Regions from separate parts of the Rhodoferax sp. GW822-FHT02D07 genome, predicted to be linked through region 1. Evidence: predicted binding sites of a transcription regulator. Region 1 holds the regulator's gene; the other holds the start of a gene.
What was found. Region 1 encodes NrdR, which represses ribonucleotide reductase genes. Its sites were predicted from a motif close to CACNANATNTNGTG; they were not measured.
Positions count from the first base shown of each region.

Region 1 (7,681 bases):
TTCAGATCCGGATTGAGCTTCAAAGCATTCTTCTGAGCTGCAGAGAGGTTGGCAAACCGGAAGGCGGCTGCTCCTGTATCGGTAAGGGTGAAAATTTTTCTATTGGTATCCCATCCACTTGCATCTGATTGCACGGTTAACTTAGTACCTGCATCCCAGTCAGCTGTTCCGGAAATTGTCCCATTTGCTAGAAAACTATAGCGTAAAAATTCACCACTGGCGTCTGAGTCGTTGCCTGGGCTGGCTGCCTTGATACTATGCGTGCTAACGTATACATAACCACCAGCCGCTGTCCGGGATGATGTTGCCGCCGCCGGAGCTGCTCCACCGGCTTTCAGAATAGTTGCAAAAATCTGCTCCAGAGATTTCTCTAGCTGACCTGGATCAATGGCATAAAAGTAGTTATCAGGAATTCCATCTGAACCAGTATTTCCATCGGTATTTTTTGAGTCCCAAGCTGCTGTACCCAAACTATCTCCAGCAATAGCACTCGCGCCAGTATAAGTTGCTGCAATGTCACGATCAAAGCCACCATATTTTGCTGCATACCACATGGGTTCGCGCAAAACATCGCCGCTTGTGCCTGTCATGGAATAGGTTGCCGTGGTTTTAACATTATTAACGTTGCAGTTATTGCATCCACCGCTCGCATTCAGGTTTGTGGCTGGTGTGACCGCAATGTTGGCAGGATCGTTGTAAGTAAAGTTCAAAATACCAGAGTGGAAGTGAACCCCATCCTTGCCATTGGTGCCAGAAATCACATAACCGAAACCTTGCGGATTAGCGGTGGCTTGTGCAATGGTTTGTGTTGAAACAGAGATCGTCGGTGGGGTTGTTGTGCTGTCGACGCTGTATTCCAATGTGCCCCAAACGTCTTGGTCATAGTCCCCACCTTGTTCAGAATCTTCCCATTGCACAACATACTTTCCACTTGTTGCAGTTTGAGACACGATCCGGAAGTCGACCAGAGTTCCTCCGCCAATTCCACCCGCGAGTTTGAGCTGATAGGCTGGCTGAATAACAACATACTTTCCTGCTTGACCAGGGACGCTTACTTTAATACGTGGAGATCCGGTCGCCAAAGCTACACCATAGGTATCTACCTTAAATGCTCGCTTATTAGTTGTTGGAATTGTAAAGTCCGAACGGATGGGGCGTGTATGTGCATGCAATGCCGCGCCGGCTATCTTATAGCCGCCGGCATATGTGGGTGCTTCAGGGCATATGCCAACAGCAGTAGCCAATGTTGTCATGGATTTGTCGTTGCAAATCTCATTGCTGCTGCTGTCTGTAATCCCTACAGCCCATTTTTTTCCAGTTGCATATAAACCTTCCGCACGCCCAACTCCATTTGTTAGATCATCAATGGTTTGTCCACTTGGCAGGTTGATATCACTTTGGCCTGTCCATTGATCATTGTCGTAGGATGTGACACTGGCATTAAAGTTAACAATGCTGCTACGGCGGCAAAGTTGATCCCCGAAGTTGGCAACCGTGTTACTGGCAAATGGATCGCTCCATGTTGCAACGGTCAAACCAATCGCGGCATCCTTGCTGCCACTCGTATTAAAAGCAGCTGTGGCAGATTTTCCCGCGAGATATCGGAGAGCCTCAAGGTACATCTCACCCATGGGATTACCCCAACTGGTGCATTTACCTTCAACCAAACCTATGAGCTGATAGTTGCAATCGTCAGCATTGATGTACGACCCATCATCGTAGTCATACCCATAAATGCGGAGTTTGTTCAAATTTTTGATAATTCCATCATTCAGCGTGAATTGACCATCATCCAAATCCACCTCATCGGTAAACGTAGCAACGTTCTTTCTTAAAACTCCGCCTGAAATATTTTTATTGAAGCTCCCTGTAATCAAGCCAAAAGCGGCTTCATTTTTTTCCCCATATTTTTGAAGCAATCCGGCTGGTTTGTAGTTGCCACGAGGATAGTATTTGCATCTGGCCTCTTCGTCATCGGTAAATCCAGTCGCACCAGTCGCTGCGCCATCAAGCCCCGTTTTGCACACTTCAACACGTACTGTATACGTGCCAGTCGCGGAGCCACTACCAAGACCAACACTGGCACGCGAAGGGTTGTTCGCCGAGGCATTGAGTCCGGAACTGGCGGGAATATTGCCATTGCTTGCGTTTTTTTCTTCACTCCAATAGCACTGCCAGCGCTCATTGGAGTTCCAGAGCGCGAAGTTTCCGTCGGCAACCAATATCTGAGGAACACCAATATTCTGGTGGCTATATTGGCTATTCTTGGGACTTCTATTGCAAATGCTGATGTCGGTTGTGGAAAATGGAGTGAGCCCACGAATAATGGCTGCTGTACTACTGAAATATTTTACGAAAGAGTGAGCGTCTGTAGGTAAATGAGCGCGTTCCAATACTGTAAGTGAGGTTCCGCTTACAACACTATCATCGGTGCTACGGTAGCCCCCATACAGTATGCGCCGAACCACATCCATGCGGGTCATACTTGCCCAGTTCAGAAAGTTCCCGTGCCACTCACCTGTTCCTCCACAGTATGTAGGTGTTGCAGTGGATGTGCCATTTTCTTTTCTTGCTGGGGTAAAGCGATTATTGGTAGTGTCGTACGTGTAGCAGCGCTTATTGTCAAAGTAACCGTAATATTTGTAGGTATGTAGATACTGTGTTTCTGGCGATCCATCGCCATCAAGATCTGAATACTCATTGTAAGCTTTATAAAAAAGCTGATGGTCACGCGATAGATTCAGCATGACCATTGGCGCGCCCTTCGTTTCCGATAGATACGGAGGTAGTGGTGTGAAATTAACAGCCCAAGCAGAACTCAGTGTAAAAAAGTAAAACAATCCAAAGCATGCAGGCGCAAAAAAATCTTGCAAAAATTTCTTGACCAAGGAATATCGATTTTTCATACTGGTTTTGCTTTCACAGCAGTTTGCAAGTAAGCACGTGTTGTATCATTGACGCCGAAACCCACAGCAGTAACTCTGTAAACAGCAAAGTCACCTTGCTTGAAATACTCCAGCATATAGCGAGGTTGCCGACTTACTACGGGTATTGCAGTTGCTCCGGTATATGTTCCATAGGCCACACTTTTTGTGCTGGAAGCATCCCAGTTTGCTGCAACCTCCCATACAGGGGTGGTGGTATTAGGTATGCAGCGTCCTAGTGGACATGTCGTATCAAAACCATTGCCACGATAAATTGGATCAGTTCGGCAAACTGGAGTGGCACTTGAGCAAGAAGTTACTCCATCAGCAATGACATTAAAAATGTCATATTCAGCATCGCGCAAAGCGGCCTCTGCTGCTTGAAATGCCATGGTTCTATCTGCCTCATTGCCAGCAATTCGAGACGAAAATGATGAACTCTGAATTGCTGTAATGGCTAAGCCACTCAAAATCATTAAGAAAATTAAAACCATGACCAGAGAAATACCATTTTCATGGTGTCTCTGTTGCGGTATTCTTCTGCAAATATCGATGTTCATATAGAACTCTTGTTGCGTAATCTAACGGTGGTTCGAAATACTCTGTATATCTCTCCAGGGCGAGTTGATACTGAGTTCCCATAGCAGTCGTTGTAGGCTGTACCCGAATCGTTGCCGGCAGCTTGTATAGACTTCGCCAGCACGCATACATCTACGGCGAGCACTTGTGGCCATTGCGCTGCGGTAAGTGCGGAGGCTGCATAACCAGTTTGGGCAACATCTGGGTCGGCGCTGGAGGGGAGCATGTAGTTGAATGCTATTTGCTCAATCCCTGGAATCAATGGTTGAACTTGATAAGTCGGTGTGACTGCTGCGAGAGGGGTGCGATCAGATAAGCATGAAAGCTGACCCATATTGACAGTTCCATTCACTGTTTGCACAGTTGTATTGGCGACAAAAAAGTAGGATCGAACTATGTTTGAGACTCCACCTTGTGCGATGGAAGATAGTCCCAAGCAATCATAGCCTTGGTATGTTGCTCCACTGCTGTTGTAAGCATCTGTCTCTGCAAACATCGCAATTGCTTCTGATGGCAGGCTTCCTGCTGGAGTCGATGTTCTGCAAGCGATATCTGCAGTTGTACTTGGCGTCACTCCGTTTACAAGTCCAAGACGGCATCCAAAAATCTTGTTGTCAATAGGGCCTTGCGGTCTTGGGGAGGCTGGGTCAATCATCACAAAGCCAGCTGTTTTTATGTATTGCGTTAATAGATTTAGTGCAAACCGGCCATTTTCTTCAATTTGTGTCGTTTCTGAAGAGGTGTTGTAGTTTTGTTTTGAGTATAAGTAAATAGAAGAAGCTGCAATAACAAGAATCAGTCCGATGACCAATGCAATCATCAACTCAATTAATGTCACCCCTTTTTGGAGGAGCGATTTCTTGAGGGTTATGTGTTTCATATCACAGTTTGACAAAGTAATTTCGGCAACGAACCCCGGCAGGAGCAGACGCCGCAGTAGGGCAGCAGTTCCTCCAGTCAATGCCAGAGGTACCGCTTGCACAAGTCGTTGAGCTTTGTGCGACGCCCGTTGTGGGATTCACAAAATCCTTGTCAAAATACATAACCGTCACTGTGTATCCGGCGGCACTACTTCCGGTAATCTGTGCGGCCCCTCTGGGCAGAAGCTGTTGCGTTTTTGTGACGAAGTTCGAAATATCATCAGCTGCAATCTGCGATAAACTACAAAATGAACTCCCGGTATGGCAATTATTTAATGTAAAAGTAGCGCCAGAACCGGTGTTGTAGTTTGACGTGTAGTTGTAATTCCCCGCTTTCGCCGCTGACGGATTCGCCCGAATTTTCTCTGTAATGTCATTGACAATTTCGGCGACTCTATGGGAGGACCAGGCGGACTTCTGGTAGGACAAAGCACTTAACTGTAGTCCTGCTATTCCAAGCAGACCTAGTGACATAACTAAAATGGAGATCAATGCTTCAATCAGCGTTGCTCCAGTTTGATAAGAGATGCGTTTCATGGCTTAGAAGTTATTGCATATGTTGGCTGTATACGGTGCAACCCGAGTTCGACCAGATAAGCTGATGCAAAGGGAGCGACCATATTGGGTTTCGTAGCTTGCGTCCGTACTATTCACTTCATAGATATTGAATCCGTGAGCGATTGTGGATAATCCTGAAGAGCGGAATGAGATAGCGCCCGCAGCTGACTGTCTTGTAATACGTGTAGTGTTTCCGGTCGAATCGATAGCTGCAACTGTCTTTAAAAGAATATCTGAACCGCCAAAGTTATTGTTGCCATCTACATCTACAAATACTTGGATGTCATATTGGCTCCACATTTGGGAGTTTTGACATCCAGTGCCCGAGCTGCTTTTGGGGCAAATGACTACAGGTTGATTTCTAACAATGGCTTCGCTGCGCGCATAATTAATAAGTCCAATCATCGTGTTAACGTTGGAACTAAGTCGGTTTGATGCGACAAAGGTTTTAAGGCTTGGAATGCCAATTGCCATTAATACACCAGCAATTACCAGCGTAATCAATAGTTCAATAAGAGTAAATCCACGATTGATGAGGCCGGTTGATTGCATGCCTTCAGTGTAGGCCCATGCCCTCTGAATGGTTGTACCGTTTGCGCGCGGCGTCTGGCCACTTGTCGGGAAGCTACCGACTCACCTCATCCACCAGTGTCTTGAACTCATCAATGTCCTCAAAGCTCCGGTACACGCTGGCAAAGCGCACGTAAGCGACCTTGTCGAGCTTTTTGAGTTCGCGCATGACGAGTTCGCCGATGCGGGTGGACTGGACTTCGCGCAGGCCCAGGTTGAGGAGTTTTTCTTCGATGCGCTCGATGGCGCTGTCGATTTGCTCGGTGCTCACGGGCCGTTTGCGCAGGGCCAGGTTCATGGAGGCGAGCAGTTTGGCGCGTTCAAACTCGATTCGGCGCCCGTCTTTCTTGACGATGGCCGGGAAGTTGACGTCCGGGCGCTCATAGGTGGTGAAGCGCTTTTCGCACGATCCGCATTGGCGGCGACGGCGGATGAAGTCCCCGTCCTCAGAAATCCGGGTCTCCACCACCTGGGTTTCCGAATGACTACAGAACGGGCACTTCATCGAGGACTGGCCTGACTTACTTGTAGACCGGGAAGCGCGAGGTCAGGGCGTGCACCTTGGCGCGCACGGCCGCAATGTTGGCTTCGTCGCGTGGGTTGTCCAGCACGTCGGCAATCAGGTTGGCCGTGGCACGGGCTTCCTCATCCTTGAAGCCGCGGGTGGTCATGGCAGGTGTACCGACGCGGATGCCGCTGGTGACCATGGGCTTTTCCGGGTCATTCGGAATGGCATTTTTGTTGATGGTCATGTGGGCAGCGCCCAGCACAGCCTCAGCTTCCTTGCCTGTAATGCCCTTGGAACGCAGGTCCACCAGCATCACATGGCTGTCCGTGCCGCCGCTGACGATGCGCAGGCCGCGTGCGGTCAGCGTTTCAGCCACGATCTTGGCATTGCGGGCCACTTGCTGCTGGTACGTCTTGAACTCGGGGCTCAGTGCTTCCTTGAAAGCCACGGCCTTGGCTGCGATGACGTGCATCAGCGGGCCGCCTTGCAGGCCGGGGAAGATGGCGCTGTTGATGGCCTTCTCGTGCTCGGCCTTCATCAGGATGATGCCGCCGCGGGGGCCACGCAGGCTCTTGTGGGTGGTGGAGGTCACCACGTCGGCGTGGGGCACGGGGTTGGGGTACACGCCTGCGGCGATTAGTCCGGCGTAGTGGGCCATGTCCACCATGAAGATGGCGCCGATTTCCTTGGCGATCTTGGCGAAGCGCTCGAAGTCAATGGCGAGCGAGTAAGCGGAGGCGCCAGCAATGATCAGCTTGGGCTTGGTTTCGCGCGCCTTGCGTTCCATGGCTTCGTAATCAATGGCTTCGTTGGCGTCCAGGCCGTAGCTCACCACGTTGAACCACTTGCCCGACATGTTCAGCGGCATACCGTGGGTCAAGTGGCCGCCTTCGGCCAGGCTCATGCCCATGATGGTGTCGCCGGGCTTCAGGAACGCCAGGAAGACGGCTTCGTTGGCAGATGCGCCGCAGTGGGGCTGCACGTTGGCGGCTTCGGCGCCGAAGATTTGCTTGATGCGGTCGATGGCCAGTTGCTCGGCCACGTCCACATGCTCGCAACCACCATAGTAGCGGCGACCGGGGTAGCCTTCGGCGTACTTGTTGGTCAGCTGGCTGCCCTGGGCGGCCATGACGGCCGGGGAGGCATAGTTTTCGCTGGCGATCAGCTCGATGTGGTGTTCCTGGCGGGCGTTCTCGGCCTGGATGGCGGCCCACAGTTCGGGGTCAGCTTGTTCTACGAGGATGTTGCGGTCGTACATGGCAGTCCTAAAAGACAAATGGCCTGTGGGTCAAAAAGACACAGGGCTGCCCAGGCGAACGGCTGATCGCAGAACCTTAAGGCACTGCGGCACGCTTCCCAGTGGTATCCCACGTCAGTGCCGGCGGCCTCAGAAGGCCGGGCACCTATCGCCAGTCGCGTGCAGTGCGGAGTTTAACCGAGCGGGCTCAGGAGTTGGCCAGTCGGGCCACGTTTTCCACACCCACGGCCTGGGGGGCTTCCGGTGCGGGCAGCTTGACGGGCACTGCCGTAGCGGGTGCCGACGGCATGGGCATGGGGCGGCCCGATGCGACAGCCTGCAGGCGGCCGTGTTCGGCCAGGACCTTGGCGACGTAGCCGCCGTC
Region 1 covers NZ_JBXAOD010000001.1:834,533-842,213, forward strand. Annotated here, with positions in the region: gene AC1RNN_RS03945 (pilus assembly protein) at 1-2,906, opposite strand, end outside; gene AC1RNN_RS03950 (pilus assembly PilX family protein) at 2,903-3,484, opposite strand; gene AC1RNN_RS03955 (PilW family protein) at 3,481-4,383, opposite strand; gene pilV (type IV pilus modification protein PilV) at 4,385-4,960, opposite strand; gene AC1RNN_RS03965 (GspH/FimT family pseudopilin) at 4,964-5,533, opposite strand; gene nrdR (transcriptional regulator NrdR) at 5,607-6,056, opposite strand; gene glyA (serine hydroxymethyltransferase) at 6,073-7,317, opposite strand; ZMP/ZTP riboswitch at 7,359-7,486, opposite strand; gene AC1RNN_RS03980 (lytic transglycosylase domain-containing protein) at 7,505-7,681, opposite strand, start outside.

Region 2 (7,681 bases), on a different contig from region 1:
AGCGCACATTGCAAGCGTCCTTGAACGTGATCCAGGGGTGTCCGGTTTCGAACAGCATGGTCAGCATCTTGCGCCACAGGTCGCTGGCCTGCACGGTGCGGCTGGGCTTGATCTCGCCGCGGGCGGCTTTTTCCTCGTAGGCCACATAGGCCTTCTCGAAGTCAGCGCCGAACAGGTCGTGCAGGTCGGGCACGTTGGAAGGCGAGAACAGGGTCCAGGTGCCCTTTTCCATGACGCGGCGCATGAACAGGTCAGGGATCCAGTTGGCCGTGTTCATGTCGTGGGTGCGGCGGCGGTCATCGCCGGTGTTCTTGCGCAGTTCCAGGAATTCTTCGATGTCCAAGTGCCAGGTTTCCAGGTAGGTGCACACGGCGCCCTTACGCTTGCCGCCCTGGTTCACCGCCACGGCCGTGTCGTTCACCACCTTCAGAAAAGGCACCACACCTTGCGATTCTCCATTGGTGCCCTTGATATGAGAGCCCAGAGCGCGCACACGCGTCCAGTCATTGCCCAGGCCACCGGCAAATTTGGACAGCAGGGCGTTTTCCTTGATGGACTCGTAAATGCCGTCCAGGTCGTCGGGCACCGTGGTCAGGTAGCAGCTGGAGAGCTGCGAGCGCAGCGTGCCGCTGTTGAACAGCGTGGGCGTGCTGGACATGAAGTCGAAGGAGGACAGCACTTCGTAGAACTCGATGGCGCGGGCTTCGCGGTCGATTTCGTTGAGTGACAGGCCCATGGCCACGCGCATGAAGAAGGCTTGGGGCAACTCGATGCGGGTCTTGCCTTCGTGCAGGAAATAGCGGTCATACAGGGTTTGCAGGCCCAGGTAGTCGAACTGTTGGTCGCGGCTGGCCTTGAGGGCAGCGCCCAGTCGCTTCAGGTCGAACTGCAGCAGCTTTTCATCCAGCAGCTCAGCATCCACGCCGCGCTTGATGAAACCGGGGAAGTAGTCGGCATAGGCCTCCTGCATGTCGGCCTGGGCCACATCGCGCCCCAGCACTTCGCGCGAGATGGTGTGGAACAGCAGGCGTGCGGTGGCGTAGGTGTAGTCGGGGTCTTTCTCGATGAGCGTGCGTGCGGCCAAGATGGACGCCTTGTAGACCTCGTCCATGGGAACGCCGTCATAGAGGTTGCGCATGGTTTCGGCCACGATGGGGGCGGCCTTCACGTCGGTACCCAGGCCAGCGCAGGCAGTTTCGATGCGCGACTTCAGTTGTTCCAGGTCCAGTGCCACGCGCTGGCCGTTTTCGAGCACATGGATGGCAGGTACCGCGGGCGTGGCCTGGGCTACCTGCTTGGCACGCTCTTGTGTGCGGCGTTCGCGGTAAAGCACATAGGCGCGGGCGATTTCGTGGTGACCGCCACGCATCAGGCCCAGTTCGACCTGGTCTTGTACGTCTTCAATATGGAAGGTGCCACCACCCGGGCGCGAGCGCATCAGAGCGCGGATCACCTGTTGGGTCAGACCGTCCACGGTTTCGCGCACGCTGGCCGAGGCCGCGCCCTGGGTGCCGTGCACGGCCAGGAAGGCCTTCATCATGGCTACGGCAATCTTGTTGGGCTCAAAAGGCACCACAGCGCCATTGCGGCGGATGATCTGGTAGTGGGTCAGGGTGTTATTGACCAAGCCCGCTTCGGGGCTGCTGCCTCCATGTGTTGCCAGCAGGCTGGCCGAAGGAGTGGGCGTTGCAATAGAAACAGATTCCATGATTTCCTCGTCTAGATCAGTATTTTTTGGGGGCTGGGTCTTGCTCCGAAGGGGCCGCTTGCCAGTGCTCCGAAGCCATGCGCTGCATGAACTGGAGACACTATATCTGGGGTCTGCGGTGGATACAAGCCACTACCAGTAGTGTACAGGCTGACATTAGGGTGCCGGGCGCACCGCACGGGTGCAGGCCCTGATGCAAGGGTGTAAAGCGCGCTGCCGGCGTGCGCGTGAAATGGTGGTTTCTGGGGGGCAGCGAAGCATTGGTGCTTGCTGCGGACGGCTTTGCTTTGGAAAGCCGCATGAAATCAGGGTTTTGCCTTCACGGCCTGCCCGCACAAGGAGGGTGCCCGGTACAGGGTAAGTCCTGAAAATTTTTTTAGCTGCGTTGCAACAAAGTGTTTTCGGGATAACTCAAGTCTGCCAGGCCCAGTCCTTCGCGCAGCAGATCCCAACGAAAGCCAGTGCCGGGGTCGGCCTTGCGGCCCGGCGCAATGTGCTCATGCCCGGCAATATGGCGTACGGGGTAGTGCGCCGCCAGCGCGGGCAGCAGCGCGTGCAGTGCCTCGTACTGCGCGGGCGTGAAGCTGTCGCCTTCCAGGCCTTCGAGCTCGATGCCGATGGAGTCATCGTTGCAGTTGCTGCGGCCCCGGTAGGTCGATACCCCGGCATGCCAGGCGCGTGCATCACAGCTCACAAACTGCCAGAGGTCACCATTGCGGCGAATAAAAAAGTGGGCTGAAACCTCCATGCCGCGTATGGACTGGAAATAGGGGTGAGCATCCCAGTCCAGGCGGTTGGTGAAGAGTTCCTCTACATGCGATGTGCCGTATTCGCCAGGTGGCAGACTGATGGAATGCAGCACCACCAGATCGATGTCCGCATTGGCCGGACGCGATCCGAAGTTGGGTGAAGCGCAGGCATGGGCAAAGCGGTACCAGCCCGCATTCCAGATCGGTGCGCCGGCTTCAACTGCCATGGGGAGGTTCGTCGGAGGACTGTGGTGCATCAATATGCAGACGCGCCATGCGGTAGCGGATCTGGCGCAGGCTGATACCGAGTCGCTGAGCCGCCGAGGTGCGGTTAAAGCGCGTCTCGCCCAGTGCGCGTACCAGGATGTCGCGTTCAATGCGGTCCAGATAGACCTGCAAATCACTGGGCAGGGCGTCGTGGGAAGGTGCTGCCTCGGCGGCCGGCACGACTGCTGGGGCCGACGGCAGTTCTTCGCGCAGAGGTGCGGGTTCTGTGCTCAGTGCATGCGTGTCGAGCTCCAGCTCGGGTCCTTCGGAGAGTGCCATTGCACGGTGCAGCACATTTTCGAGTTCACGCACATTACCCGGCAGCGGCAGCGTGCAGATCTGTGCCATGGCTGCCGGGGAAAGCCGTGGCGCGGGCACGCCGGATTCGGCGGCAATACGCACCAGCAAGGCTTGGCATAGTGCTGGCAAATCCTCGCTGCGCTCGCGCAGCGGCGGTATATAGATGTCGATGACATTGAGGCGGTAATAGAGATCCTGGCGGAAGCGCCCAGCCTGCACCTCGGCGGCCAAGTCCTTGTGGGTGGCGCTGACGATGCGCACATCCACGGCTTCTTCCTGCAGCGCGCCCAGGGGGCGCACGCTGCGCTCCTGGATGGCGCGCAGCAGCTTGGACTGCATGGGCAGGGGCAGGTCGCCAATCTCGTCGAGGAACAGGGTGCCACCATGGGCGGCCTGGAAGAAGCCGCCACGGTCCTGGGTGGCACCCGTGTATGCGCCCTTGCGCGCACCAAAGAACTCGGCTTCGAGCAGGCTCTCGGGAATGGCGCTGCAGTTCACCGGTACCCAGGGGCCCTGGGCCCGGTGGCTGCTGCCGTGGATGGCGCCCGCTACCAGCTCCTTGCCTGTGCCGGACTCTCCGCGAATGAGCACAGGTGCCATGCTGCGCGCCACCTTGACGATGCGCTCCTTGACCTGGGTCATGACGCTGGAGTTGCCGGCGAGCTTGGTCAGTGCGTGGTTGGGTGTGGAGGCCTTGGGCGCGGGGCTGCGCGCCGGCGCCGCGCCACCCTGGCCCTGCAGTGCGCTGGCAACGACGCTGCGGAACTGCTTGAGATCCACCGGTTTGGACAGGTAATCAAAGGCGCCAGCCTTGAGTGATTCGACGGCGTTTTCTGCGGAGCCATAGGCGGTGATAACCACGCAACGTTCGGGCCGCTGCTCGGCACGCAATTGGGCCAGGATGTCGGTGCCAGAGCCATCGGGCAGGCGCATGTCGGTGATGACGGCGTCAAAGCGGTGCTGGCCGAGCTGATCGCGCGCTTCCTGCACGCTGCCGGCCGTCTCCACGCGGTAACCCTCGCGCAGCAGCGTGAGTTCATACAGGGTCCGCAGGTCCGGCTCGTCGTCAATGACCAGCACGCGGGCGTCGTTCAATACAGGGAGGTTTGCCATGGTGCATCCGTATTGTCGTGCGGAGTGGTGCCGTCGAGAAGCGGCAGTGTCAGCGTAAAGGCATTGCCATCGACAGACCGGCCGCCCATGGTTTGGGCATGGCGCAAGTAGGCCAGTGTAGCGCCGTGGCGCTCACACAGTTCGCGGCAGATATACAGGCCCAGGCCGCTGGAGCGGCTCTCCGACGAGAAAAAAGGCTCGAACAGATGACGCTGCACCGAGGCGTCCATGGGGGCCCCGTCACTCCAAACCGTCACGCGCGCGATAGGCCCTTCTGATTGACTGTGCACCTGGATGCTACCCGGGTGCTTGCTCGCGTACCGGCGGGCATTGTCGAGCAGATTGACGAGCACTTGGCGCAAATGCTCGGCATCAAATCGCACCAGCGCCGTGTCCGTGCTGACCCGGGTGCTGAGCTGGGTCTGCTGTCCGGATTGCTGCCCCCAGTCGCTGGCAATGCGGTGGACCAGTTCGTGCAGGCGGATCTGGTGCGTCAATAGGGCGGGGTCATTGCCGCGCACGCGCGAGACATTCAGGATGTCGTCCACAATTTTTTCGAGCCGCTTGGCGTTTTGCGAGACCATGGCGGTGAGCTTCTTGTGGCGCGGGTCGCCCAGGTCTTCGTCGAGCAGTGCATTGGCCTGGGCGATGGCGGCCAGGGGGTTGCGGATCTCGTGCGCCACGGCGGTGGACAATCGGCCCATGCTGGCGAGCTTCTCGGTGCGTACGCGTGCTTCCTGCTCACGCTGGTCTTGCAGGAAGAGCACACAGAGGCTGTCCTGCGCAATACCCTGAGGAGCGGCCAGGCTGGTGCGCGCCAGTACGCGGCGCGGGCCGATGCCGGGGTGGTGGATGCTGACCTGGGCCTGCTGTGGCCGGCCTGTGCCCATGCTCATTCGGGTGAGTTGAAGCAAGGCTTGCCAGGCCGGATTGCTCTTCAGGTCAAAGATGGCCGAGCGCAACGCATCTTCGGATTCGCCCAGCAGTGTGCGTGCGGCCGGATTGGCTGCGCGTACCCAGCCTTGGGCGTCGACGATGAGTACGCCGTCGGGCAGGGATTCAATGACCAGCTCATTGACTTGCCGCTGTATCGAGGCCGCCAGTTGGCTTAGACGGGCGCGCCGCCCTTCGCTGGCCAAGCGCGTGGCGAGCTGGTTGGCTAGCAGGGCAATAAGAAAGTAGCCCGCGCCGGCCAGTGCGGCTTGTACATAGGCCTGGGTCGCTTCCCCGGACGCATCGTGATGCATCCAGTAAGTGCCCCCCAGAAGCAGCATGCTGACGCCTGCCGCCGTTCCCAGTGCCAAGCGCAGGCTGCCAAGTACCGAAGCCAGCAGGATGGGCAGCGCGAACAGCGGCGTGTAGTTGAGGTTGCTGCCCTGTAGCCATTGCAGGGCACTGAAAACGCCGATGTCCAGCCCGATCAGCAGGCCCCAGGCGCGGTTGAAGACCTGGCCCAGATGACGGGGGCGGACAAACAGGCGGGCCACCAGGGTGCCCAAGAAGTAGGCCACGCAAATGCCCACTAGCGTGCTGCTCTGCGCGAGGTTGGTCGCATACAGGCCTGCTTGCAACACGACCAGCACCAGGCTCAGCGTGAGCCGCGCCGTCATGAAGGCTTGCCAGAGGCGGGTGAACTCCTGGGTGTCTTCGCGCGGGTCCGGGATGGGCTCCAGCGCGGCCGGGCCAAACCACGAATGCTCGGGGGAGGGGGGCTGGGCCATCAGCCTTCGGTGGCCTGGCGGTGCGCCGCGCTGCAGTAGCTGCCTTGGCGCCCGGTCATGGCGTCGCCCTGGGGCAAGTGCAGGCCACAGTGGCGGCAGGCCACCATGGTGGTGGGCGTGGCAGCGGCGCGTGCCTTTTGCTGTTGTTTGTGCGCCAGGCTTGCGTCGCGTCCACTGCGCCAGCGCCAGGCCACGAGAAACACCACGATAACGACCAGAACGTATTTCACGCGGTACGTCCCAGAATCACTTCCATGACAAAGCGGGAACCCACGTAGGCCAGCAGCAACAAGGTGGTCCCCGCGTACAGCATGGTGCGTGCCTGTTTGCCGCGCCAGCCAAAACGGTAGCGCCCCATCAGCAGGATGGCAAAGGTGATCCAGGACAGCACGGAGAACACCGTCTTGTGGTCCCAGCGCCAGGCGTGTTCGGGGCCGTACAGCACGTCGCCAAAACCATAGCCCATGACCAGTGTGACGCTCAGCAACACAAATCCGGCCGCGACAAAGCGGTAGGTCAGGCGTTCCAGCGTCAGCAGGGGCAGGCCGCTGTTGGGGTCTGCGGCCTGTCGGATCCGGGCTTCTGCACGCGTCATGAACCAGGCATGGACCACGGCCGTGCCAAACAGGCCATAGCAGGCTACGCCAAACAGCAGGTGCAGGGGCAGCCAGATCGATGCGGTGGCGGACAAGGTGTGACCCGGGAATACAAAGGCCAGCACTACGGCAAGAGCACCCAGAGCGGCAAGGGCCCAGCGGGTTTGCAACTGCGGGAAGACCTGGCTTTCGACGGCATAGACCGCCGCCACAAGCCAAGCAGTGACTGAGAGTGCCGGCGCAAAACCGAAGTGCGCCGTCTCGCCAAACAGGCTCCAACCCAGCACTGCACCGTGTAGCACCCAGGCCAGTGTGACCCAGTTGCGCGCTGCTGACACCGACAGGCGGCTGGCGCGCAGTGCGGCCCAACCATAGGCTGTTGCGGCCAAAACCGACAGGGTCAGGCTGATAGGGGACGCACTCGCTAAAATCATGCCCACAGTTTAGCGTTTTGCTCCCTGCCAGCCCCCGGCTGGCCTCACTACAGGTTCCGCCTGCCGGAATACGTCTTATGGCTTCCGCCCTTACCGACAAACTCTCCCGCCTCGTCAAAGACTTGCGCGGCCAAGGCCGCATCACCGAAAGCAATGTCAGCGACATGCTGCGCGAAGTGCGCATGGCGCTGCTGGAGGCCGATGTGGCCCTGCCCGTGGTGCGCGATTTCATTGCGCGCGTGAAGGACAAGGCGCTGGGCCAGGAGGTCATGGGCTCGCTGCAGCCGGGGCAGGTGCTGGTCAGCATCGTCAACAAGGAACTCGCCGCCACCATGGGCGAGGGCGTGAGCGACATCAATCTTGCGGCGCAGCCGCCGGCTGTCATCCTCATGGCCGGTCTGCAGGGTGCCGGTAAAACCACGACCACGGCCAAGCTGGCCAAGCACCTGATCGAAAAACGCAAGAAGAAGGTGCTCACCGTCTCGGGCGACGTCTACCGCCCCGCCGCCATCGAGCAGCTCAAGACCGTGACGGCGCAGGCCGGCGCCGAATGGTTCCCTTCCACGCCCGACCAGAAGCCGGTGGACATCGGCCGCGCTGCGTTGGACTACGCGAAGAAGCATTTCTTTGACGTGCTGCTGGTCGACACGGCCGGCCGGCTCGCCATCGACGAAGCGCTGATGCTGGAAATCAAGAACCTGCATGCCGCGCTGAACCCGGTGGAGACCCTGTTTGTGGTCGACGCCATGCAGGGCCAGGACGCGGTCAACACCGCCAAGGCTTTCAAGGAGGC
Region 2 covers NZ_JBXAOD010000004.1:180,948-188,628, forward strand. Annotated here, with positions in the region: gene AC1RNN_RS11615 (ribonucleoside-diphosphate reductase subunit alpha) at 1-1,708, opposite strand, end outside; gene ampD (1,6-anhydro-N-acetylmuramyl-L-alanine amidase AmpD) at 2,085-2,684, opposite strand; gene AC1RNN_RS11625 (sigma-54-dependent transcriptional regulator) at 2,674-4,137, opposite strand; gene AC1RNN_RS11630 (sensor histidine kinase) at 4,116-5,858, opposite strand; gene AC1RNN_RS11635 (PP0621 family protein) at 5,858-6,088, opposite strand; gene AC1RNN_RS11640 (cytochrome C assembly family protein) at 6,085-6,888, opposite strand; gene ffh (signal recognition particle protein) at 6,966-7,681, shown strand, end outside.
Region 2: a site for NrdR is predicted at 1,807-1,820, ahead of AC1RNN_RS11615 (ribonucleoside-diphosphate reductase subunit alpha). Genes of this name have one in related genera too.